Regions from separate parts of the Fodinicola feengrottensis genome, predicted to be linked through region 2. Evidence: riboswitches for the same ligand, from Rfam matches in the RefSeq annotation. Region 2 holds a riboswitch; each other region holds the start of a gene.
The links. A riboswitch is a leader RNA that binds a small molecule or an ion and turns the genes downstream of it on or off. The one in region 2 is predicted to bind cyclic di-AMP.

Region 1 (7,816 bases), on a different contig from region 2:
TCGGCGAGTCGACCAGCACATAGCCGTTCTCGTCCAGGTCGACCTGGCCGCGGTAGAGCTCGCTGCGCGGGTCGTGACCGATCGCGATGAACACACCGGTCACATCCAGCGTGGACTCCGCACCGGTGACCGTGTCGGTCAGCTTCAGGGCACTGACCTTGCCATCGGTGCCCAGCACCTCGGAGACCGCCGAGTTCCACTTGACCTTGATCTTGTCGTTCCCGAGCGCCCGGTCGGCCATGATCTTGCTGGCCCGGAACTCGTCCCTGCGGTGCACGATGGTCACGGTCTCGGCGAACCGGGTCAGGAAGGTGGCCTCCTCCATCGCGGAGTCGCCACCCCCGATCACGGCGATGTTCTGGCCCTTGAAGAAGAACCCGTCGCAGGTCGCACATGACGACACGCCACGGCCGAGGAACTCCTGCTCCCCCGGCACACCCAGTGGACGCCAAGCCGAACCGGTGGCGAGGATGACTGCCGGCGCTTCGTACGTCTGGTCGCCCACGGTGACCTTCTTGAGATCACCGGACAGGTCGACCGAAGAGGCGTCGTCGGAGATGAACTCCGCGCCGAACCGCTCCGCCTGCTGGCGCAGCTGCTCCATCATGTCCGGCCCCTGGACACCCTCCGGGTAGCCCGGGAAGTTCTCCACCTCGGTGGTCGTCATCAGCGCGCCACCGTAGTTCGCGCCCTCGATCACCAGCGGTGAGAGGTTCGCGCGAGCGGTGTATATCGCCGCCGTGTAGCCGGCCGGGCCGGACCCCACGATGATGACTGTTCGACGTTCGCTCACCAGTTCTCCTCGGCTGTGGACCATGCCTTCGTGACCTACCCAGTGAACGTCATGGTAGGGCCAGACATTCCGACGCGTACGTGACCTGCGCCTCCACCGTTCGTACGGTCGCGCCGGTGGGTTCAGCTGGCCGCGACCGGCCCGTAAATGGTGGTGACAGTCGAATAGTCCCCGCAGTCAGAAGTGACCGCGACCACCTTCTGGGTCGAACCGTTCGACAGCACCGCGAGCACCGCCGGGCCACCGTCGAACAGCGCCAGGTCGACATAGGTCGGCTCGCCGCCTCCCAGCCGTCCCAGTGCCTCCAGGCAGGCCTGCAGGACCGCTGGATTGGCGAACCGAGGCAGCGGCTCGGGGGCAGCCTTGGCCTGGTCCGCATGGGACCGGCCAGTGTCGGCCGTGCCGCTCGCCGCGGTTCGGCCCAGGGTGGGCAGCTGTTCGTCGGTCCAGTCGCGGCCGGAGGCGACCACTTGCACGCGGCCGGCAGCCAGCGGTTTCGGTGCGCTCTGCGGCTGCTTCGAGGTGCCAGCGCCACCGTTGGGGCGGCTGTCGCCGGACCCGGTGGCGGACATGTTCTTGGGCAGCGCGACCGGGACCAGTTGCTGGACGACCACCCCACCGCCGACCACCACGATGGCGACCACCGCGGCGGCGGCCAGCAGCACGGCGAACCGGCCCTTGCGCCGTTCCCGGGCGACTTCTAGCCGGGTGGGGGGCTCGCCTTCGTCGGGGAGCGACTGCGTCTGGAGATCTGTCTCGAGATCCGCGGCGGGTTGCTCGGCGAGCGCGGCCTCAATGCGGGCCAGTACGTCCGTCGGCACCGGCTCCGCGCTCGTACCGCCGGCGAGCTCGTTGCCCAGGTTGGCCAACTGCGTACGCACTGTGGCGGTGGCCGCGGGCAGCGACTCGTACGCGACCTGCCAGCGCGGGTCACTGGTCAGCCGGTCGGCGACCCGCTGCGCCTGGGCGGTGCCGTCGAGCAGGCCTTCCGCGTACTCGCCGAGCAGTTCGATGTCGACGGATTCGGCCAGGTCGGGGCCGCTGAGGGCAGGATCGGCCGGGCGTTCGTCAGCCATGCTTGCCCCCTCCTGCCACGTCGCTGGTGTCGTCGTTCTTCGATGGGACGCGCCTCGCGGTCGAACCGTTCCGGCCGTGATCGGATGCACTCGGTCTGAGCTGGTCCAGGAGGACGGCGAGCCGGGCTCGGCCGCGGGCGCACCGGCTCTTCACCGTGCCAGCCGGGATCTTCAGGATGTCGGCGGCCTGGTCGACGGGCAGTCCCTCCAGGTCCACCAGCACCAACGCGGCCCGCTGCTCGAGTGGCAGCGCGGCCAGCGCCTCCCGGATCGTCAGCCGGGTGGTCAGCGCATCCACCTGGTCGGCCGGATCCGGTGGGTCGACCTTCGTGTCGTCCAGTGGTACGGCCGGGCGAGCGGCCTTGCGGCGGAGCCGGTCCAGGCTGGCGTTCACCACAATCCGGTGCAGCCAGGTGGTGACCGCGGCGTCCCCGCGGAAGGACGCGGCAGCCCGGAAGGCGGACAGGCACGCGTCCTGTAGTGCGTCGGCGGCATCCTCGCGGTTGGCGGTGGTCCGCAGCGCGATCGCCCACATCCGGTCCTGATGCCGGCTCAGGAGCGTGGAGAACGCGGTCTTGTCACCGGCCGCGTGCGCGCTCAGCAGATCGATGTCGCTGGGTGTGACGGCCGTCGGATCGGCGGTCACCCGCCGGCCTCAGACCTTCGGGACAATCTCGTCGACCCCGATCCCGAAACCGTTCTCGTACGGCGGCAGCTTGGTGATCCAGATCAGCAGATACCGATACTGCTGACCGGAGGTGACGGCGAACGTGACGTTGGGGCCGGGCGAGTCGGTGACGGTCTGGATCGCGGTGCCGGACTGCAGATCGTCCGGGTTGTTGCCGCCGTAGAGAGACACGGTGGCACCTGCGCTGCTGAGGTTGGCCAGCACCTGCCGGACCGCGACCGGATGGCCCAGGTCCACCCGTACGCCCATGCCCTTCTTCAGGCCGCCGAAGTCAGGGCTGCCCTTGTAGGTCGCGGTCCGCCAAGCGCTGTCGCGGCTGCCGTCGATCGTCTTGCCGGCGCCGGCCAGCTCGGTGTGGTCGCCCTGCGGATCGATGATGGTGGCATCGGTCGGCCGCACCGCGGTCAGCGGTCTGGACGGGCCGTTCGCGGTGCTGGAGGCCGGCGTGGTGTTGGGCGACTGCGCCATCGGTACGCGCGCGACCAGCACGGCGAGCACCGCGAGGACGACCAGCATCACGCCAATCGGGATGCTGAGCTTGGCCCACAGCGGCATCCGCCGGATCCGGGACTCGCGCAGCCGGTTCAGTGGTTCGGTGAGCGGCGCCAGCTGGCCGGTGAGACCATCCAGCGGCCGCATCTCCTGCGCGTACTCGACCTGGTTCAGTTCGGTGGCGAGGTCCTGCGCGGCCGGCGCCGGCTGGTCCGGGTCCAGCAGCTGCATGGCGAGCGCGTCCAGCCGGGCCGGGATGCCGGCCCGCACCTGCCGAGGTGTGCACAGCCGGCCGTCTATCCGGGCGGCTGGGGTGACCCCTTCGGGCGTCGAGCCGTTCGCGGACGGCCACCGGGCGGTCAGCGCGGCATAGAGCAGCGCGCCGACGGCTCGTACGTCCGCCGCCGGCTCGGCGGTGACGTCCTCGCCGGCGGTGCTGGGCGGCGCCATCGTGAGGTCGGTGAGGGTGCACTCGAAGTTGCCGTTGACGATGACCGTGCTGGGCGTCAGGTTGCCGTGGGCGGCGCCGGCCGCGTGCAGGGCGGCGAGGCCTTCGGCGGCGCTGCGAGCCAGTGTGACGGCCTGGTGGGTGTCCAGCGGGCCGTTCTTGAGGAGGCCTCGCAACGGGCTGCCGGCGGCCCACTCGCGGACCACGTACGCCCGGTCGCTCTCCTCCACCGCGTCATAGATCGCCACCACGCCTGGATGGCGGATCCGGGAGATCGCCATGGCGGTGGAAAGCAGCTGTTCAGAGTCGGTGCCGACGGTGGCTTGGACCTCGACCGCCACGCCGCGGGCGAGCAGCAGGTCGGTAGCGCGCCAGAGTGCGCGCCCGGTGGTGGAATCTTCCAGGTGCTTGTCCAGCCGGTAACGCCCGGCGAGCACCTGTCCAGCCGCCAGCGCGGCGACAGTCGCCCCCCGTGGGCCTTCCCCCTCCACTGGCCCTCCCTGATCGGCCGGGGCCCGCGACGCTGGGGACCTTTCATCGGACTCGGCCGGCTGCTCCGGTTCGGAGCGGCTCGACTGTTCCGGGACCCATGATCGCACTTCGCTGCCAGCACTCGCTCGTCTTGACACGGATTCATTCCCTGTACGTCTGTTGATCGGACGTCATCGGTCATACGTAACAGGGGCACGATCCCCAACCGGGATCGTGCCCCCTCATGAGACGTTCCAGAGCTGCGATCGGTTGGCAGCCGATCGCTGTGATTCAGGAGACCAGGCGGCGAACCGTGTAGTCATTGCTCCAGATCCGGTGGCTTCCCACCGTCTGACCGGAGGTCGGCGCGTCCCACATGTTGCCCCCGCCAGCGTAAATCGCGGCGTGGTAGTACGAGCCCGGTCGGCCGAACAGCATCAGGTCGCCCGGCTTCATCGAACTCCGGCTGACCGACGAGCCATAGCCGGCCTGGCTGGTCGCGCTGTGCGGAAGTGACTTACCGAACTTCGCGTAGATGAACTTGGTGAAACCTGAGCAGTCGAACGAGTTGGGCCCCGCCGCACCGTACTGGTACGGCCGACCGCGGTACTGGGCGGCCGTGGAGACGACCATCTGGCCCTTGTCCTGAACGTAGACCGCGACGGCCGGCGAGACGCTGGAAGCGAAGGTCCGGCTGGTCCCGGCGGGAGCGGCTGGCGGGGTGGCGTCAGCGTTGTTGCTCACCTGCTTGGTGTTGCTGACCGGCTGCGTGTAGGCGGCCGGCTGGTTGTCGCCGGCCGCGCCATTGCCGTTGTTGGTGCTGGTCGAGCCATTCCCGTTGGCGTCGTTGCCATTCGTGCCGGAATCGGTCGACGGGGTGCCGGACGACTCGGCCGGGGTGCTCGGGGATGCCGAGTCAGCGGGCTTCGGGTTGGCCGGCGTGTTCTGTGCGGGCTTGTTCGGGGCCGCCTTGGTGGTGGCCGGCGCCGGGTTGGCGGGCTGCCCGCCGCCGCTGCTGACCGTGCCGCCGGCGTAACTGAGGATCCAGTAGGCCGAGTTGCCCGGGTACAGCTGGAACGTGACAACACCCTGGCTGTTCGTGGTGCCGCTGAGAAGGGCGTGGTAGTGCCCGTCAGCCTCGGTACGGGACAGCGTGGCTGTCACGTTGGGGATCGGCTGGCCCTCCGGCGTCTTGATGAAGCCCTCGAGGTTGACCAGCGAACCTGGCGAGGTGGTCGACGGGGTGTTGTACTTCCAGACCATCACTTTGGCCTGGTCGGCCGCGAACACCGAGGGCGCTGCCACCACACCAACGGCCATCAGACCGGCGGCGGCGACACCCAGAGAGGCGGTGAGCCACTTGTTCTTCAGCGGACGCGGGAGACTACGGCGGTGAGATCGCACCGTACGCAAGAGCGTTCCTTCCGGCACGCCTACGAAGTGAGCTGTCGGGTTCGGGAGGGAAGGCGTCCCGGCCATCGTTAGATGGCTTCACCCCAAGGAGTTTTTCCGACTGTCGCCGGATCACTCCGGAGAAACTTTGTTGGTTCCCCCGCTCCTGTCCGATTCATCCAATGCTCGTACTTTCACCTGGGCGGCGGGGACAGGACTCGGCGTGCCGTCTCCCAGGTGCGTGCACGGGTTGTGCACTTTGACCTCAAGCATCTTGGGGTCATCGTGATCGTATTCGCAGGCCAAGTGAGATCTGTTACAGGGTGGCCGTGTCGCATTATTTTATTTGCCCTAATATGTCCGCCCGTTCGGGTCGGTTTCTTTCTGTGCGCTCGATCACTAACAATTATTCGCGGCATACATGTGTTCACCGTGGTGCCTGTTCGCGGAAGGCTCGGTACGCTCCCAGCGTCCTTTTGGGTTCGGGTGGGGGGAGCGCATTCATGGCGGACCAGAGCAAGACTTCTCAGGGCGACCTCGCGGACAGGGTCCAGAAGGGGTACGCGTTCGCTGGCGAAGCGATTGAGCTGGGTGCGTTGGTCGGCGATGACGGTGCCGCCGTGCCAGCCGCGAAGGTGCGGATCCCGCTGTCGATGGTGAATCGGCACGGCCTGGTGGCCGGCGCGACCGGCACCGGCAAGACCAAGACGCTGCAGATGATGGCCGAACAGCTGTCCGCGAACGGTGTTCCGGTCTTTCTGGCCGACGTGAAGGGCGACTTGTCCGGGGTAGTGGCGCCCGGCGCCGATTCGGACCGGACGCGGTCCCGGGCGACCGAAGTCGGGCAGACCTGGACGGCGACTGGTTACCCAACCGAGTTCCTGGCGCTCGGCGGACTCGGCAAGGGCGTGCCCGTACGGGCGACCGTCACGGCCTTCGGTCCGACCCTGCTGTCCAAGGTCCTGGGTCTGAACGACGTGCAGGAGTCGTCGCTCGGACTGGTCTTCCATTTCGCCGACCAGCACGGCCTGCCGCTGTTGGACTTGAAGGACCTGCGCGCGGTTATCCAGTTCCTGACCTCCGATGAGGGCGCTGAGCAGCTCAAGGAGCTGGGCGGGCTGAGCAAGGCCACCGCTGGGGTGATCCTTCGGGAGCTGATCGGCTTCGCCGACTCCGGCGCGCAGGACTTCTTTGGCGAGCCGGAGTTCGACACCCACGACTTTCTTCGTACGGCCACGGACGGTCGCGGGATCATCAGCGTGCTGGAGCTGGCCAGCATCCAGGACAAGCCGGCGCTGTTCTCCACCTTCCTGATGTGGTTCCTCGCCGACCTGTTCGCGGACCTTCCAGAGGTGGGCGACGTGGACAAGCCGAAGTTGGTCTTCTTCTTCGACGAGGCCCACCTGCTTTTCAAGGACGCCTCCAAGGACTTCCTGACCGCGATCACCCAGACCGTCCGGCTGATCCGGTCAAAGGGCGTCGGCATCTTCTTCGTCACCCAGACGCCAAAAGATGTGCCGTCGGACGTGTTGGCGCAGCTGGGCAACCGCGTTCAGCACGCCCTGCGCGCGTACACGCCGGAGGACGCCAAGGCGCTCAAGGCCACCGTCTCCACCTTTCCCAAGTCCGGCTACGACCTGGAGGAAGTACTCACCGGCCTCGGCATCGGCGAGGCGGTGGTCACGGTGCTGTCCGAGCGTGGCGCGCCGACCCCGGTGGCCTGGACCCGGCTGCCCGCACCGCAGTCCTTTATGGGCCCGGCCGAGCCGGCCGTACTGGACAGCACGGTGTCCGGGTCGCCGCTGCAGGGCAAATACGGGCAGGCCATTGACCGGGAGTCGGCGTACGAGAAGCTGATGGCCAAGACCGCCCAAGGCGCGGCCACCCAGCGAGCCGAGGCAGCCCAGCAGCCCATTACCGCGCCTGCCCCACGGCCGGCCCCGGCCAGCAGCGGCGCGGGTGGGCAGGCGATGGGGGCGGTGACGGACTTCCTTGGCTCCCCAGCGGTCAAGAGCTTCATGCGCTCCGCCGCCTCTTCGGCCGGCCGCGAAATCATGCGCTCCGTCTTCGGCGTCAGCCGCCGCCGCTAACCCGCCCCTGGCCCGCACAATCGGAATCCGATTGGCGGTTCTCCATAGGGTGCGGCGCGAAACTGTCGTACCGACGTGAAATTTTGAGCCCCCGCCCTTTCAGAAGGGCGGGGGGTGGGTGGCGGGTTTTCATTACGTAAGTAAACGCGCGTGCGAGATAAGCGCGCGCTTCATGAAGCGACGGCTGCACAATCGGAATCCGATTGTGCCAGCGGTGGCAGGCTGACCTGGGTGAACTCCGGGGTGGTGACAATCGGATTCCGATTGTGCAGCCAGTCACCCGACCGACTGACCGAGCAGCCAGCCGGGGCCGCGGCTAGCGGATGACGACGGGGTTGACCGGGGCGCCGGTGCCTTCGACGACTT
Region 2 (7,816 bases):
CGGCACCACCACCCCGCCGACCAAGCCGGCCCCGCCGCCCCCCACCAAGCCTTCCGGCGGCGGCACCCCATCCAGCCCCTCAAGTCCGACTGGACCACCGTCGGGATCCCTCCCGCCGGCGACCCCCAGCGCGCCTCCACCGAGCACGCCGGCTGAGTCTTCGGCCCCGCCGCCGGCATCGCCTGCCGCTGGTGGCGGGTCACCTTCCCCATCCGCCTAACGTTTTCCGTCGCCGCGAGGGTGACGTTGTGGGAGTGAAATGCACCATTTCACTACCCAAAACGTCACCCTCGCGGCGTTTTTCGTCCCAATAATCAAGAAAACTCAGTGGGACGGGCGGGGGTCGGCGCGGTCTTCCCATTTGGTGGACAGCACCACGGTGGTGCGCGTACGGGCAACGCCGCGGATCCTGTTGACGCGGCCAATTGTGTGTTCCAGGGCAGCCACATCGGGCACCCGTACTTTCAGCATGAACGATTCCTCGCCGGCCAGGAACCAGCACGCCTCGATTTCCGGGAGATGCTGGAGGGCTTCGCCGATGTCGTCCTGTTCGCTGCCCTCGGACTGCAGGATCCCGATCAGGGCGGTCACTCCCAGACCGAGCGCGTCCGGGGCCACCGCGGCCCGGTAGCCGGCGATAACGCCGGTCGCTTCGAGCTTGGCCACCCGGTCGTGGACGGCCGGGGCGGACAGGCCCACCTGCCGACCGATCTCGGCGTACGTCTCGCGACCGCGCATCCGCAGCACAGCCAGTATTCGGCGATCGGTGTCATCCATTTTATGCGTCCCTCGAATCTGCCCGACCATCCTCGCGCAGGAGCGTAATGGCAGGTCGTCGGCCCGAAGCCGGCGGTTCCGGGGGCAGTTGCCTCGATCGATACCGAACCGAGCATTTGTCCGATTGGTAGATGGTTATCCCATAATTGGCCCGGTGACACTCGTCGTCACGGTCAGGGACCTTGTCAAAGTGCCAGTGAAAGCGCCTCAACGATGCTCTAATGACCGCCGGGAGCGAGATTTTTCCGTACCAGAACAACAGTGGACGGCATCAACGAGGGAGGTGCGGGTCGGTGGAGGTCGAGGGAAAACTGCTCACCCCTGGTGAGGTAGCCGCCATGTTTCGGGTGGATCCGAAAACCGTGACCCGGTGGGCGGCCGCGGGCCGAATCAGCAGCATTCGTACGCCCGGCGGCCATCGCCGCTTCCGTGAGTCGGAAGTGCGCGCCTTGCTGGCCGGCGAAGGTGGCCTGATCGACGACGACGCCGACTCGTAGGAACGGCGTTTTCACCCGCCCGCGGAACCAGATCGCGCCGCGGCGAGTCCAAGGGCTTGAAGTCTCCGACTGGCGGGGACGGTGGGCGGTGCGGCGAATGCGGGCTGATGACATCCCAGGACGTTCGTACGGCGTGCGCGAGCTCGCCGGGACAGTCGCGATGGCGGCGGTGGTCGGCATCGCGCTGGCCGGCTGCGCGGGTGGATCGTCGCCCGGCGGGGGCAGCGCGACGACACCGGCTCCGATGAGACCCACGGTGTCGCCATCACTACCCGCTGGGTTGCCGGCCGTCACGTACGCCCGTACGGGCGGCATCGCCGGTTTCCAGGACGAGCTGCGGATCACCCCGGACGGCCAGGTCATCGCGAGCACTCGCAAGGGTGCGGATCGGCACGGCACGCTGACCGCGAGCGAGCGGGCCGAACTCCTTGCGGCGATACCGAAAATCCCGCTCAGCGGGATGACTTCCACTCGTACGGCGGAAATCCCGGACGGTTTCCGATATGTCATCTCGGTAGGCGGGAGAAGCGTGCGTTTCGCGGACCCTTCAGTGCCGCCTCCAGTTAGCCAAGCGGTGTCCATTCTGAACCGCATTGTGTCGAGAGTCGCTGCGTGACTCGCCGGTGACTACACGCATTTCTTTTCACGCGTACCGCGCATAATGCCTGGCTGCCCGATCGGCAAATGAATTTTGCGCGGGTGTCGTAACACGATTTGCCCGTCCGGCGATGAAACGGCTAAGGCGATGTCGTAAGCTTCGCCCCTGTCGGTCGAGAGTCTGGATGCTCAGCCGAGCGTCGCGGCCGACGCCGCCGAATTGATGACTGGCGCGAAATGGCCAGAAGTCGAGCCGGGGACCCGAGTTCCTGGGGTGAATCCACGACCTGGTCGTGGTAGGGCGAATTTCTTCCCGCCCGAATCCGACAGCTAACTCGGCAGGCGGTATTGCGGAAGAAGGAGCTCGCGGGAAGTGACTCGCGCAAGCGCGCTATGGAAGCGCCTTCGTGTCTTCGTGGTGCCCACCGTTCTCACAGCGACTCTGGTCGCCGGAACCCTGGCCATGGCCAGCCCGGCGTCGGCGGATCCCAGCGTCAGTGACCTGACGCACCAGATCGACGCCCTCACGTCCAAACTGGACACTCTCAACGACCAGTACAACACCGCGAACGTGAACCTGGGCAAGATCAAGACCCAGCAGACGGCGGTGAACAAGCAGTTCGCCCAGGCCCAGACGCAGTATGCCGCGCTCCAGGACAAGACCGCGTCGTACGCGATCAGCGCCTACAAGGGTGGTGACGTGAGCATGATGAGCTCGATGATCACCAGCGGCTCGGCGGACACCTTCCTCGACCAGCTGACCACGCTGGACGCCCTCACCGGCAAGAACCGAGACCAGCTGGCCGCGCTCAAGGCGGCCAAGGCCGCGGTCGGCGCCCAGCAGGCCAAGCTGAACAGCCTGGCCACCGCCGCGCAGACCCTGGTGAGCACGCTCGGCACCAGCAAGAGCAGTTTCGACAGCCAGGCCAAGACGCTGCGCACGTTGCGGGCCAAGCTCGACCCGTCCGACTTCGGCATGGACGCGGCCGCACCCGACGCGCCGGTCGGCTCCTCGACCACGGTTCGGTACGCGTACGCGCAGCTCAACAAGCCGTATGTGTTCGCCGCCGACGGGCCTGACTCCTTCGACTGCTCCGGCCTCACCCTGGCCGCGTACCGGCAGGTCGGCATCTCGCTGCCGCACTCGGCGCACGAGCAGTACCAGATGTCACCGCACATCTCCCGCGGCGCGGTGGAAGCTGGCGACCTGGTCTTCTTCAACAACTTCGGGCACGTGGGCATCGCCATCAGCAACAGCAGGGTGATCCACGCGCCGACCGAGGGCGAAGACGTGAAGATCTCCCCCATCGACTCGATGGGATATGTCGGAGCCGCCCGGCCTGTCTGATCCATCCGCACACACTTCAGTGGCCCGGTTCCTGAAAAAGGAACCGGGTCATTGTTTTTACGCCAGTAACCAATAGTGACGACATCACTCGATTTTTGGTACGACGTAACGCTCGTCACCCCCGCGACGATGGGGGAATAAAGGTGATGTCGTAGGCTTCGCCTTTGTCGGTCGAGAATCTGGATGCTCAACCGAGCGTCATTGGCCGACGCCGCCGAATCGATGACCGGCGCCCCGCGCCGGAAAGCGAGCCGGGGACCCGAGTTTCTGGGGTGAATCCACGGTTTTCCCGTGGTAGGGCTAATTTCTTCCGGCCCGAATCCGTCAGCTAACTCGGCAGGCGGTGTGACGGAAGAAGGAGCTCGCGAGACGTGTTTCGCGCAAGCGCGCTACGAAAGCGCCTTCGTGCCATAGCAGTGCCCACCCTTCTGACGACGACTCTCCTCGCTGGCCCGTTGGCGTTGGCCAGCCCGGCCGCCGCCGATCCCAGTCCCAGCAACGTCAAGGCGCAGGTCACCGCGCTGCAGTCCAAACTGGACACTCTCAACGACCAGTACAACACCGCGAATTCCAACCTGGGCAAGGTAAAAGCCCAGCAGACCGCGGTGAACAAGCAGGTCAGCGCCACTCAGACGCAGCTCACCACGCTCGGTCAGAAGACCGCGTCGTACGCGATCAGCGCCTACAAGGGCGGCGACGTGAGCATGATGAGCTCGATGATCACCAGCGGCTCCGCGGACACCTTCCTGGACCAGCTGACCACCCTGGACGCGCTCACCGGCAAGACCCGCGACCAGCTCGCGGCGCTGCGGTCGGCGAAGGCGAAGCTGATCGCCCAGCAGGCCCAGGTGAACAGCCTGGCCACCGCCGCGCAGACCCTGGTGACCACGCTCAACACCAGCAAGAGCGGCTACACCACCCAGCTCGCCGCCCTCAAGAAGCTGCTCCCGCCAGGATCGCTGGACAGTAGCGGTGGCGGTGCGGATGGCCCGAGCCCGGACGCGCCCCAGGCCCCGGTCGGGTCGTCCACCACCGTGAAGTACGCGTATGCCCAGCTCGGAGCCCACTACGTGTTCGCCAAGTCCGGTCCGTACCAGGTCGGCTTCGACTGCTCCGGCCTGACGCTGGCGGCCTACCGGCAGGTCGGCATCTCGCTGCCGCACTCGGCCCACGAGCAGTATCAGGGCAACCCACACATCACCCGCTCCATGGTTCAGGCCGGCGACCTGGTCTTCTTCAACAACTTCGGGCATGTGGGCCTGGCGATCAGCAACAGCCAGGTGATCCATGCGCCGGAAGAGGGCGAGAACGTGAAGATCTCCAGCATTGACTCGATGGGCTTCGTCGGAGCCGCCCGACCGAACTAACTCAGACGCCCGCTTAGGCCCGGTTCCGTCCAGCGGAACCGGGCCTTTTATTATCCGCCGGGAGTGACCAGTCCGGTTTCGTACGCCAAGATGACCGCCTGGCTGCGGTCCCGCAGGTGCAGCTTGGCGAAAATCCGGCCGATGTGGGTCTTCACGGTCTGCTCGGCGACGATCAGCGTCGTCGCGATCTCGCCGTTCGTCTGGCCGGCGGCGATCAGCTTGAGCACCTCGATCTCGCGGGGCGTGAGCGTATGCACCGCGGCCGGGTTGCCCGGCGGTGGCCGGTCGTCCGGGCGGCGGCGGGCGAAATCAGCGATCAACCGGCCGGTCACAGAGGGCGCCAGCAGCCCGTCGCCGGCGTGTACGACTCGTACGCCGGCCACCAGGTCGGCGGCCGGCGCGTCCTTCAGCAGGAAACCGCTGGCACCGGCCCGCAGCGCTTCGTAGACGTACTCGTCGAGGTCGAAGGTGGTGAGGATGAGCACCCGGGTGCTCACCGGCTCGGGGGCGGCGAGAATCCGGCGAGTCGCCTCCAGACCGTCCATTTCCGGCATGCGTACGTCCATAAGGATCACGTCCGGGGGTGTGCCAGCGGCGGTGAGCCGCTGGACACCGCTCACCGCTTCCCGGCCGTCCACCGCGTCGCCGACCATCTCGATGTCCGGCTGCGCGGCCAGCAGGGCGCCGAAGCCCTGCCGGACCATCGCCTGGTCGTCGGCGATGAAAACGCTGATCATCCGACCGTCTCCGTCCCGCCGTACGGCATGGTCACCTCAACCACGAAACCGCCGCCCGGCGCCGGGTAGGCCAGCAGGGTGCCGCCGGCCAGCGTGACCCGCTCCCGCATGCCGACCAGGCCGTGTGGCTGCGCCGACGCGTCCGGCAGCCGGACGGTGAGAGCCGTGCCTGTACGCTCCGCGACCACCGCCGGACCGTTGCTGATCGTGACCACCACCGCGGTCGGCAGGTAGCCGAGCCGGACCGCGATCTCCGCGCCGGGAGCATGCCGGCCGGCGTTGGACAGGGCCTCCTGGACGATCCGGTACGCGGCGAGGTCCACCGCCGCCGGCAGGTCCACCGGCGGCCCGTCGACCTCGTGGGTGATCCGCGCGCCGGACGCGGCCATCGCGCTGACCAGATCCGGGATCTGCCCGACACCCGGCTGCGGCGCGAGGTCGGCCGGCGCGCCGTCCCGCAACACACCGAGCAGTTGCCGCATGTCGGTCAACGCGGCACGGGCGGCCGCGCCAATGTCGATGAACTCGGCCCGGGCCGTCTCCGGCAGATCCGTCAGCCGGTAGGGCGCGGTCTCGGCTCGTACGGCCACCATCGACATGTGGTGCGCCACCACGTCATGCAGCTCGCGGGCGATCCGGGCCCGCTCGGTGAGCAGGATCTGCCCTTCCTGCGCCTGCACAGTGGTCTGGCGCTGCTCGCTGAGCTGCTCGCCGGCCGTACGCCTAACATGCAACGCGCCGCCAATCACCAGGCCGGCAGTGACGATCATGGCCGCCAAGCTCACCTTGTCCCACAGATACACCTTGACGATGGCCGGGCCGATAGTCGGCACCACGACCACGAATGTGCCCAGCAGGCCTACCAGCCAGCCACACCGATAGGTGAGCAGGCCGATCCCGGCCGCCAGAGCAACGAGCTTCACGTCGATCCACAGTGGGTCATGCCAGGTCGAGTTGGTCAGGGCCAGCAGCGAACCAATCACTTGCAAACGCCAGGCCAGCAACGGAGCGCGGGTACCGAGCACCAGCGGCGCGACCAGCAGCACCCCGATGCCGAACGGCACAACCAACTCGTCTGTGCCACCAGAGATCAGGAGGTAGTCACCGCTGGCCAGCAGAACCAGCAGCGCGAAAACGACACAAACAGCGCCGAACAACAACCACAGCGCCCGCATTGACGGCAGTGGCGAACGATCGTCCTTACCCCACAGGAGCTGCGCGAACGCCTTCCCCAGCTGCCCGGTCGCCGTGCTGAGCCAGGCCGAAGGCGGGGCCTGGACTGTCTGAGTTGCCATGGTTTTCACCGTACGCGCAGGTGGTGGCCCTGTCGTCCGACCGCGGTGCGTCATACGACAGGGGTACGTGCGGCCGTACGGCTAAGGTGGGCCTGGAGTCGCCGAGAGGGGCAGCGGTGTCGGGTGTTGTTCTCGTACTGGCCGGGATAGTTGGCCAGCTGCCGCTGGTGATCGCGTTGCTGGTCGGCGTGGTGATGGCCATCCGGCGGCGGGCCCAGAATCCGCGGGCGGCCACGTTCGCGCTGATCGCCGCTGTCGTCGGCCTGCTCGCCGAGGCCCTCGTGATCATGGTGGTGGTGAGTAGTTCGCTGCTGCCGGAAATTGTCGCCAGTGCGCACGTGCCAGTGGCTTTGGTCGGCGTGGTCTATCGGGTGGTCGGGATTTTCGTGAGCCTGCTGGCGGCGATCCCGTGGATCCTCATCACCATCGCGTTGTTCGGTCGGTCGAAACCGGCCCAGGCCCTGCCTCCGGTCACTGGTTAGGAGCATTCGATGAACTATTCCAGTGGATGGATCGTGGCCCTGCTTTCCACTTTCGCCAACCAGACTCCGCAGCTCATCGCGCTGCTCGCCGGCATCGTGGTGGCGTTGGTCCAGTGGCGACAGGCCGGCCGCCGATCCGCGATCGCGCTGGGCGCCTTCGTACTCGCGCTGGCCGGGTTGGTGCTCAGCCTCGGGGTCGCCGGGCTGTCGCTCTATCTCCAGGTCGGCGCCGGGCTGAGCGCGGTGGCCACCGGGATGATCAACGCGGTGGCCAGCTTCGTGGTCTGCCTCTTCCCAGCCGCTGCCTGGCTGCTGATTTTCTTTACTTTGTTCGGAAAGCGCCGGCCAGCGGTCGCACCGAGCTGAGGCCAGCGCCGCGTTGGACACTGGCGTACGTTGCTGTCATGTCGTTGTTGCCGTTAGAAGATGCCGAGTTCCTGCGCTCGCCGTACGAGGTGCTCGCCCAGCTCCGGGCGAAACATCCGCTCGCCTGGGACGAAACGCTCGGCAGGTGGCTGGCTTTCGATTACCAGACCTGCAATGCCGTGCTGCGTGACCGCGATTTGGCGCGGATCTGGAAAGACCGCGAGCCGTCCGCTGATTTTGGGCAGTTCAACCTGATCCACCGCAACGCGCTGCTGGAAATGGAGCCGCCGGACCACACCCGGCTGCGCCGGCTGGTGTCAGTGGCTTTCACCCGCCGGCGTACCGAAGGA
Region 3 (7,816 bases), on a different contig from region 2:
GCCGTCCATTTTCGGGGCTACCCCGAGCCGCGTCAGTTGGCACGACACTCCGTCGCTCTATGTGGTGGGAAGCGACGACCGTGCATTGGCCGCGCCCCTTAGCAGCCGTTTCGCGGCCCGTTGCACAATTTCCGAGACCTGGGACACGAGCCACTCGCCCTACCTGAGTCATCCGGTCGCTGTCGCCGAACTGGTTCAGCGACAGCGGCAAAGGACCTAGGCCAATGTGATTTGGCTTGCCGTGTTGGACGAAGGGCCGTAGACAAAGGCGCGTACGCGATAGGTGGCGGTCTTCTCGTTCGGGAGGATCACCACCCCGCATGAGTTGATGTTCTCCTCGAGCACCTGGACGACCCGAAAATCGGCGCTGCCAGCGGGTTTCACCTCCACCAAATAGCCGGACTCGTCGCTGGCGCGGTCCGTCCAGGTGAGCTTGATGCCGTTCGCGTTCATCACGGTGGCCTTCAGATCCGTCGGCGCGCCGCCGCCCTGGACCGACCGAGGGGCCACCGCTGGCTGCCGCACGGTCCGTGGCTCGGCCCAGATGTGGTCCTGGGCTTGGGTTTTGTCGTCGTAGTCACCCGGCGGGAGCGTACGAGTGATCGCCGCGGTGGTCGGCCCGTAGTACGGCACAACGCGATAGTAAAACGCCGTCTGCGGGATGAGGTCCCGATGGTCGTACGACATTTGGCCGGGTGGCAGGAAACCCAGGATCGTGTACGGGCCGGCCGCCGCGTTCGCGAACTCGACAATGCGGCCGGCCGGGGTCGGACCACGGTCGCGCCAAGCCAGCTTGATGTCGACGGGCGGGACCAAAGTGGCGGTGAGCGACACTTTCGGTGCGGTGGTGGCCGTGTCGGCGCAGCCCGCCGTCACGGCCACCACCAGCACGAGGGCGACTGCCCAGAGTCGAGTCATGTCTTTACTGGTAGGCAAAAGCCAGGTTGCTCCACACCACGGTGATGGGTCCACTGCCGCTGGAAGTGCGGTAGGCACCGACCTTGTCGTAGTAATTGCCACCATCGGGCGCCGACTCGGTGAACTTCAACGATCCGTTGATGTAAACCTGAAGTTTGCTGCCCACCGTGTGAATCGTCTGCACCGCGACTGTGGTTCCCACGGTGGCGCCAGAAGCGACCGTGGCACCACCCTCCACGGAGTAGAGTCGGCCGCCGTTTTCCACCGCCAGCAGAAAGAACGGCCCAACATCGTCGTGGAAGGTCTGTTTCAGGCTGATCCGCGAACCACCCATGCTGGTGATCCGGAAGGAGCCCTGGAACCGGCGTTGGCCGCTGGAATAGTCGACATACCGCCGCTCGGCGCGATCGTATCCGCTGGTCGACGTGCAGCTGAGGTGGAAGGTCAGGCCGCTGACCGTGCCACAGCCCTGCTGCTGGACCGTGTACGACGGCGAATAGGTCGTCCAGGCAGGTGCGACCGCCGCCGCGGCGGCGGCTGGCGCGACCACCAGAACCAGACCAAAAGCCATCATGCACGCGACCACTGCGCGTTGCTTCACCGACATTCGTTCCTCCTTGAGCCCAGTAATGTTCACTTACGTGAATGGCTTCGCAGATAAGAACGTGTTCAATGGAGCATTAAGCTACTTGTGGCATATGCCTCTGTCAACGCCCAATAACCGCGTACGAGCGCTCGACCACCAGATCCCAGTCCGGCACGGTCGCTTCCGGGTCGGTGAAGGAGTCAAATCTTGTCGTCTGTTGGAAAGCCGGCAGTTGGTAGAGCTCGCGCGCGTACGCCCAAAGATGCGGATATTCCGGCAGTCCCGGGTTGATCGTACGAGCTGCGTTCGCGCCGGCGTCGTACCGAACCAGCGTCACCCACAGCCGGATGTCCGCTTCGGTGAGCTGGGATCCCAGCAGGTAGCGCGATTTCGCCAAGCGCGCGTCGAGTTCCGCGTACGCGTCAAGCAAAATCGTACGAGCGGCCGGGTCTGTGAGCGCCGCGCCAACGTTCTTGTTCACCGCTGGCCCGAGCCAGCGATCTAATTCCTCGATTTGTTCGCGAAGCGACTCCGGATAGGTTTCGACGCCATTCGACCACTGCCCGAACTGGGTGGCGAAGTCGACGCCGATCGTGGCGAAATTGTTGCTGACAAGGCGATTCGTGCGCCGGTCCCACAGCGCCGGCACTGAGACGTGCCCGTCGAAACCGGGTTCGGTCGCCTCGTACGCCTGCCGGAGCAGGGTGAATCCGTTGACTGGATCGGGGCCGTGCTTTTCCCGGAAGGCCCATCCCCGGGCGTCCCGCTCATCGTCCACATAGGACACGCTGACCACGTCCCGCAGGCCGAGCAGGGCCAACTCGATGGTGGTGCGCTGCGCCCAGGGACAAAACCAGCCGGCGTAGAGGTGATAGCGGCCCGGCTCGGCGGCGAAGCCGCTGGAGCCGTCGGCGGTGATGCGGCCGGTGAAGCGATACAACGGCCGGGCGCCACCAGGCGGCACGCGGTATTCCCCGTAAGTGGCGACATCGACCGGACTCGCGAACCCAGGCACGCCGTTCCCCTCCCAGTTGGGACCCCACCGACCACAACCCGGCCGACCAGCGCGGCTATTCCGGATCGCTACCACGATCGCGCGCCGACACCGCCGCCGCGGGTCCGACGCGCCGGCCGCTACCGAAGTCGCGGCGAGCGGGAACCACTTCACCCACCAGCGCCGGTCATCGGCAAGACTGGTGGGACCGTACGCACGCGCAGAGAAAGCGAGAACCATGGGAGACCGGCGCATCGGCCTGGTGGTGCACGAGGGCCGCGAGGCGGCGGTGGATGCCGCCCACCTGGTGCATGCGTGGGCGAAGAAGAACGCCATCGAGGTCATCGAGATCGACGTGTGGCGCCTGGACAACGGCCATCGGCCGCGCCGCAACGCGAAGGACGAGGTCGAGGCGGCAGGGCATCCGTCGCTGATCGTGACCATCGGCGGCGACGGGACGTTCCTGCGTGGCGTACGGGTGGCGGCGTCCGACGACGTGCCGGTGCTCGGCGTGAACGTCGGGCGGGTCGGGTTCCTGACCGAGGTCGAACCCGCCGAGATCGAGTCGGCGCTGGAGGCGTTCTTCTCCGGGAGCGCGCGCATGGATGAGCGCATGATGCTCACCATGCGAGCGTCGCGGCCGCTGGAGATCCCGGACGGGATTCAGGCGTTGCTGCAGTACGGGCGGGGTCCACTGCTGCCTCCGCCGCCGCGCCGGATGGTCAGCCAGGACAACGTCAGCCAGGACCAGGCCGCGGGCATGGAACTGGACGTGACCGCGCTGAACGACGTGGTCTTCGAGAAGCTCGCGAGGGACCGGCAGGCGAGCCTCGCGGTCTACCTCGGCGAGTCGGTTTTCGCGTCGTACTCGGCGGACGCGCTGATCGTGGCGAGCCCGACCGGCTCCACGGCGTACAACCTCTCGGCCGGCGGGCCGGTGCTGTCGCCGAGGCTGAAGGGTCTGGTGTTTACCCCGGTGGCGCCGCACATGATCTTCAACCGCAGTGTCGTGCTGGCGGCCGGCGAAGCCGCTTCGGTACGCGTGCTGGACCGCTCCGGCCAGGTCGCGGTGAGCGTCGACGGGCAGCTGCGCGGCGTGCTGGACCCGGGCGACTGGGTGACCGTCCATCCCGCCGAGCACCCGGCCCGGTTGGTACGCCTGCGCCCATCCGACTTCTACCAGCGGCTGCGCAACCGGTTCTCGCTGGCGGACGCACCGGCGGCGCTGGCCGACGGCGGCGAACCGGCCGGCTGCCCACCGCCCGCCGACATGTACTAGGCCCGACGTTTCAGGGCGAAATTGCCCCCATTTCGGACCTACAACGTCACCCTCGCGAGGGGTTTACATCGCGAAAGCGGGCCGGAAGCCGATCGTCATCGCGCCGCGGCGATGCCGGCCGGTGGTGTGTCGATGCTTGCCGGCCGGCGCGGCGATGCCGCCGGGCCGCCGGATGCGGACGAACATGGCCGCCGCGCCGATGCCGACCATCGCCGAGACCACGCTCGCCGGCGCGACCACCGGGTCGGCGACCAGCGCATGATGCGAGGCGACGCCGACCACGGCGCTGGTGTTGGCGTCCGCGACGACCGTGTGCTCGACCAGCGACTGGCTCTTGGCTGGGCCAGTGACCGGTGGCACCACGGTGGGCGCTGGCAGGTTCGGCCGGGAGTCGTGCACTCTCCAGGCGCCGGTGGAGAACGGCTCCGGCAGGCCCTTCACGCCGGTGCCGGTGCCCCACTCGGTGATCACGTACGTGACCTGGATGTGGCCCGGCCCGAAGCCGTCGACCAGGTGCGTCTCGGTGTTCCAGTGGCCGCCGGTGAGCTGCGCGTACGTCTCGCCGTCAATGTCCAGCATGATGCCGTGGTCGGACGGGAAACCGGGGCCGCGGTCACCGATCATGAAGTCGGCACGACGCCCGTTGTAGAGCACGTATCCCTGGGTGCCCAGCGGCCAGCTCGGGCTCGCGAAGATGCCCTTGTGCATGCCCTGCCCGCCGGCGGGGTTGCCGGTGTCGCCGGAAAGGCCGGAGCCGTCGTCCCAGAAGTACGACGCCATTGTCGAGCCCTGCAGGCAGGTGCTGGGTGGTGGAGTGGTGTCAGGCACGGCGTTAACCCACTACCCGCACGTCACCATCCGGATCCGGGGTCGGTCGCACGGCGGCCAGCGACGCTGGCCGACGGACGTGTTCGGGGCATGACCAAGAGCATGGAACAGCACCACGCGGTGCTCCTCTCCTTCGGCTGCCTACCGGGTTAGCTGACGGGTTCGGGCCAGGAGACGCCCTACCGCAGCGCGCGAACGCACTGCCGATTCACCCCAAGGACCTGGGTCCCCGGCTCCCTCCGAAGAGGGATTCGGCGGTCGTCCGGCTGCCTTCCTGGTGAAGCGCAGGTAAACCGAACGAACGCTAAGGACTCTAACCGGACCCCCGACGGATCCTTCGCGGGGTCAGCATAATCACAACCGTGTCGTTACCATTCAGTGCGTACCCCGGAAAACCGGCATGCCTATCGTGCCTGGTCAGAGCCTGAAATCACGCTTCGCGCCGAGGCTGTGACAGCGACCGCATGGGGGCAATTCCAGCCGCGCATGCTCCGGCGTGCCAAGGTGGGACGTAGGACACGACCGGGGAGAGACTGGATGCTGTACGTGGCATTGGCATGCCGGCTGCTGATCGGCGTGGTTTTCGTTGCCTCGGCGGCGACCAAGCTGGTCGGAACATCGGCATTCGGGGATTTTGTCGCGTCTGTCCGGCAGATGCGGGTGTTGCCCAGGGCTTGGTCGCGACCGGTCGCCCTGGCGGTGGTGATCGCCGAAGTCCTGACCGTGGTGCTGGTCGCGATCCCGCTCGCGGCCTCGGCGATGGCTGGTTTCGGCCTGGGGGCAGCCCTGTTGGCCGCCTTCGCGGTCGGCATCGTGATCAGCGTGCGAAAAGGCGAGCGCACCCCGTGCCGCTGCTTCGGGAAATCCACCACGCCGCTCGGGCCGCTTCATGTCGTACGCAACGTTTTCCTGATCTGCGTGGCGTTGCTGGGTGCCGCTGGGGCACTCTCGACCGGCAGTCTTGACCTGGGTGCCGCCGCGGTCGCCGCGGTCGCCGGCCTGGTGGTGGGCGGCCTGGTCATCGTGCTGGACGACATCGTCGACCTGTTCCGGCCGGTCAAGCCAACCCCTGCTCGTTAGGGAAAACGCACGTACTCGTAGTCGAATGGCTGGCCGTTGATGCCGTTGCGGGGTGGCGCGATCCAGGCGGCGATCTTGCCGCGCTCGTGCACCGGCCGCATCAGGGATCGTACGTGCGTCTTGTCCACCTCGGTCGGCAGCCAACTGCCCTTGCGCAGTGCCCATTCGTCGGTGGAAATCTTCTCGCCGTCCGGGGTCGCCTCGATGCCGGAGAAGGCGCCGACCTTGCGGTTGAAGGCCTGGTGCGGGAGCTTGAGTCGGTGCGAAAGCCCGGCGCTGTCCAGAATCTTGTTCCAGCGGTTGACCCCGCTTTGGCAGTCCGAGACATATTCGCGCCGCAGGTCGGCGTTTAGCCCCACCAGCGCGGAAACCTCGGCCTGCCCGATCTCGCCGTCCGGGTCGAGCGCGTCGACCATGATCGACTCCTCAGTGAGCCGGTGGTCGTCCTTGCGACGGTCCTCCATCCAGCGGCCCTTCAAACCCGCGGTGAAGTAGTTCGCCACGTTGGTGGAGGTCTCGCCGCCGAACAGGTCCAGCGAGACGCTGTAGTGGAAGTTCAGATATTTCTGGATGACTTTCAACGGAATCCCACCGAAGGACGCGATCTCCTCGGTGTCATTCTCCTTCATCAGCTGGACCGTACGCTCCACCACCCGGTCGATGCCGGTGGTGCCGACCATCATGTGGTGCGCTTCTTCCTTGAGCATGAACTCGCACGTACGGGACAATGGGTCGAAGGCGCTTTCCTTGAGCGTACCGAGCTGGTATTTGCCGTCCCGGTCAGTGAAATACGTGAACATGAAAAAGGACAGCCAGTCCGGCGTCTCCTCGTTGAAAGCGCTGAGGATGCGCGGCGCGTCCTCGCTGCCGGAGTTGCGGTGCAGCAGCTCTTCGGCCTCTTCCCGGCCTTCCCGGCCAAAATACGCGTGCAGGAGGTAGACCATCGCCCACAGGTGCCGGCCTTCCTCCACATTCACCTGGAAAAGGTTGCGCAGGTCGTAGAGGCTTGGCGCGGTGGCTCCGAGGTTTCGCTGCTGCTCCACCGAAGCTGGCTCGGTGTCGCCCTGGATGACGATCAGCCGCTGCAGCTCGGCCCGATACTCCCCCGGGACCTTCTGCCAGACCGGCTCGGTCCTGTGTTCCCCGAAGCCGATCCGCCGGTCCGCGTCGCGCTCGGCCAGGAAGATCCCCCAGCGGTAGTCCTTCATCGCCACATGACCGAAATTCGCCCAGCCCTGCCGGCCGACGTTGATCGCCGTCCGCAGGTAAACGTCGTGGGTGGGCAGGGTCGGGCCCATCGATTCCCACCAGCTGAGGAAGTTCGGCTGCCAGGACTCCAACGCGCGCTGCAGCCGACGGTCCTCATGCAGCTCGACGTTGTTGGGGATTTTCTCCGAATAATCTGCCCTGTCCGGCATGCTCAGACCCGTTTCCTGTCGAATTCCGCGCGTTGCCCGGTGCCGAACTTGCGAAGCGCCCCATACTCGCCGGACGCGTTCGGCCGTACGAAGATCCAGTTCTGCCAGGCCGTCAGCCGGCCGAAAATCTTGGTCTCCAACGTTTCCGGTCCGGTGAAACGATAGTTCGCCTCCAGGCCGGTCAGCGCGTCCGGACTGAAACTGCCCCGTTCCTCCACCGCGATCCGCACCTCGTCGTCCCAGTCGATGTCGTCCGGCGCGAAGGTCACCAACCCGAGCTCGGCGGCCGCGTCGGCCCGCAGCGGCTTGTCCATTTCCCCGCGAGCGGCTTCCAGCGCCGGCTCGTCACCGTAGAATCGCGTCTGTACGCGGGAAAGTCCGTTGCCCATCGGCAGCACGCCGAAGTTCATCTCGGTCAGGTGCAGTGCGGCCGGCTCGGCATCGGGGTCGATGTCCTCGAAAACCCCGAAAAGCTGGTATGACCGGTCGGCGGCCAGCGCGAGTTCGAGCAGGGAGCCAGCGAAACAACTGCCCGGGTCGATCAGGGCCAGCAGGCTGCGGCTGGTGACGTCCAGCCTTTTGAGCGTACGTTTCAAATAATGCAGGATCTCGTTGACCAGCCAGTCGTCCCGGTTCGCGAGCAGCAGCCGATCGTACGCCAGCACCTTGTCGCTTTCCCCGCGAGTCTTCAAAATCCACGTGCCGGCGCTGAG

Region 1: it holds a riboswitch for cyclic di-AMP, as region 2 does, so the genes downstream of both, ABD301_RS14505 (C40 family peptidase) here and ABD301_RS00605 (C40 family peptidase) in region 2, are expected to answer to the same signal.
Region 3: it holds a riboswitch for cyclic di-AMP, as region 2 does, so the genes downstream of both, ABD301_RS18730 (hypothetical protein) here and ABD301_RS00605 (C40 family peptidase) in region 2, are expected to answer to the same signal.

Annotation. Positions count from the first base shown of each region.
Region 1 is NZ_BAAANY010000009.1:408,085-415,900, forward strand. Features, by position in the region: gene trxB (thioredoxin-disulfide reductase) at 1-793, opposite strand, end outside; gene ABD301_RS14490 (hypothetical protein) at 916-1,869, opposite strand; gene sigM (RNA polymerase sigma factor SigM) at 1,862-2,515, opposite strand; gene ABD301_RS14500 (protein kinase family protein) at 2,525-3,988, opposite strand; gene ABD301_RS14505 (C40 family peptidase) at 4,260-5,372, opposite strand; cyclic di-AMP (ydaO/yuaA leader) riboswitch at 5,385-5,551, opposite strand; gene ABD301_RS14510 (helicase HerA-like domain-containing protein) at 5,864-7,450, shown strand; gene ABD301_RS14515 (cyclase family protein) at 7,767-7,816, opposite strand, start outside.
Region 2 is NZ_BAAANY010000001.1:128,225-136,040, forward strand. Features, by position in the region: gene ABD301_RS00580 (C40 family peptidase) at 1-220, shown strand, start outside; gene ABD301_RS00585 (Lrp/AsnC family transcriptional regulator) at 325-777, opposite strand; gene ABD301_RS00590 (BldC family transcriptional regulator) at 999-1,274, shown strand; gene ABD301_RS00595 (hypothetical protein) at 1,372-1,890, shown strand; cyclic di-AMP (ydaO/yuaA leader) riboswitch at 2,093-2,231, shown strand; gene ABD301_RS00600 (C40 family peptidase) at 2,245-3,219, shown strand; cyclic di-AMP (ydaO/yuaA leader) riboswitch at 3,422-3,576, shown strand; gene ABD301_RS00605 (C40 family peptidase) at 3,636-4,586, shown strand; gene ABD301_RS00610 (response regulator transcription factor) at 4,637-5,323, opposite strand; gene ABD301_RS00615 (sensor histidine kinase) at 5,320-6,618, opposite strand; gene ABD301_RS00620 (hypothetical protein) at 6,735-7,100, shown strand; gene ABD301_RS00625 (hypothetical protein) at 7,110-7,466, shown strand; gene ABD301_RS00630 (cytochrome P450) at 7,505-7,816, shown strand, end outside.
Region 3 is NZ_BAAANY010000013.1:13,668-21,483, forward strand. Features, by position in the region: gene ABD301_RS42470 (alpha/beta fold hydrolase) at 1-167, shown strand, start outside; gene ABD301_RS18710 (fibronectin type III domain-containing protein) at 217-918, opposite strand; gene ABD301_RS18715 (hypothetical protein) at 923-1,525, opposite strand; gene ABD301_RS18720 (glutathione S-transferase C-terminal domain-containing protein) at 1,626-2,519, opposite strand; gene ABD301_RS18725 (NAD(+)/NADH kinase) at 2,737-3,777, shown strand; gene ABD301_RS18730 (hypothetical protein) at 3,841-4,605, opposite strand; cyclic di-AMP (ydaO/yuaA leader) riboswitch at 4,729-4,872, opposite strand; gene ABD301_RS18735 (MauE/DoxX family redox-associated membrane protein) at 5,143-5,685, shown strand; gene boxB (benzoyl-CoA 2,3-epoxidase subunit BoxB) at 5,682-7,103, opposite strand; gene boxC (2,3-epoxybenzoyl-CoA dihydrolase) at 7,106-7,816, opposite strand, start outside.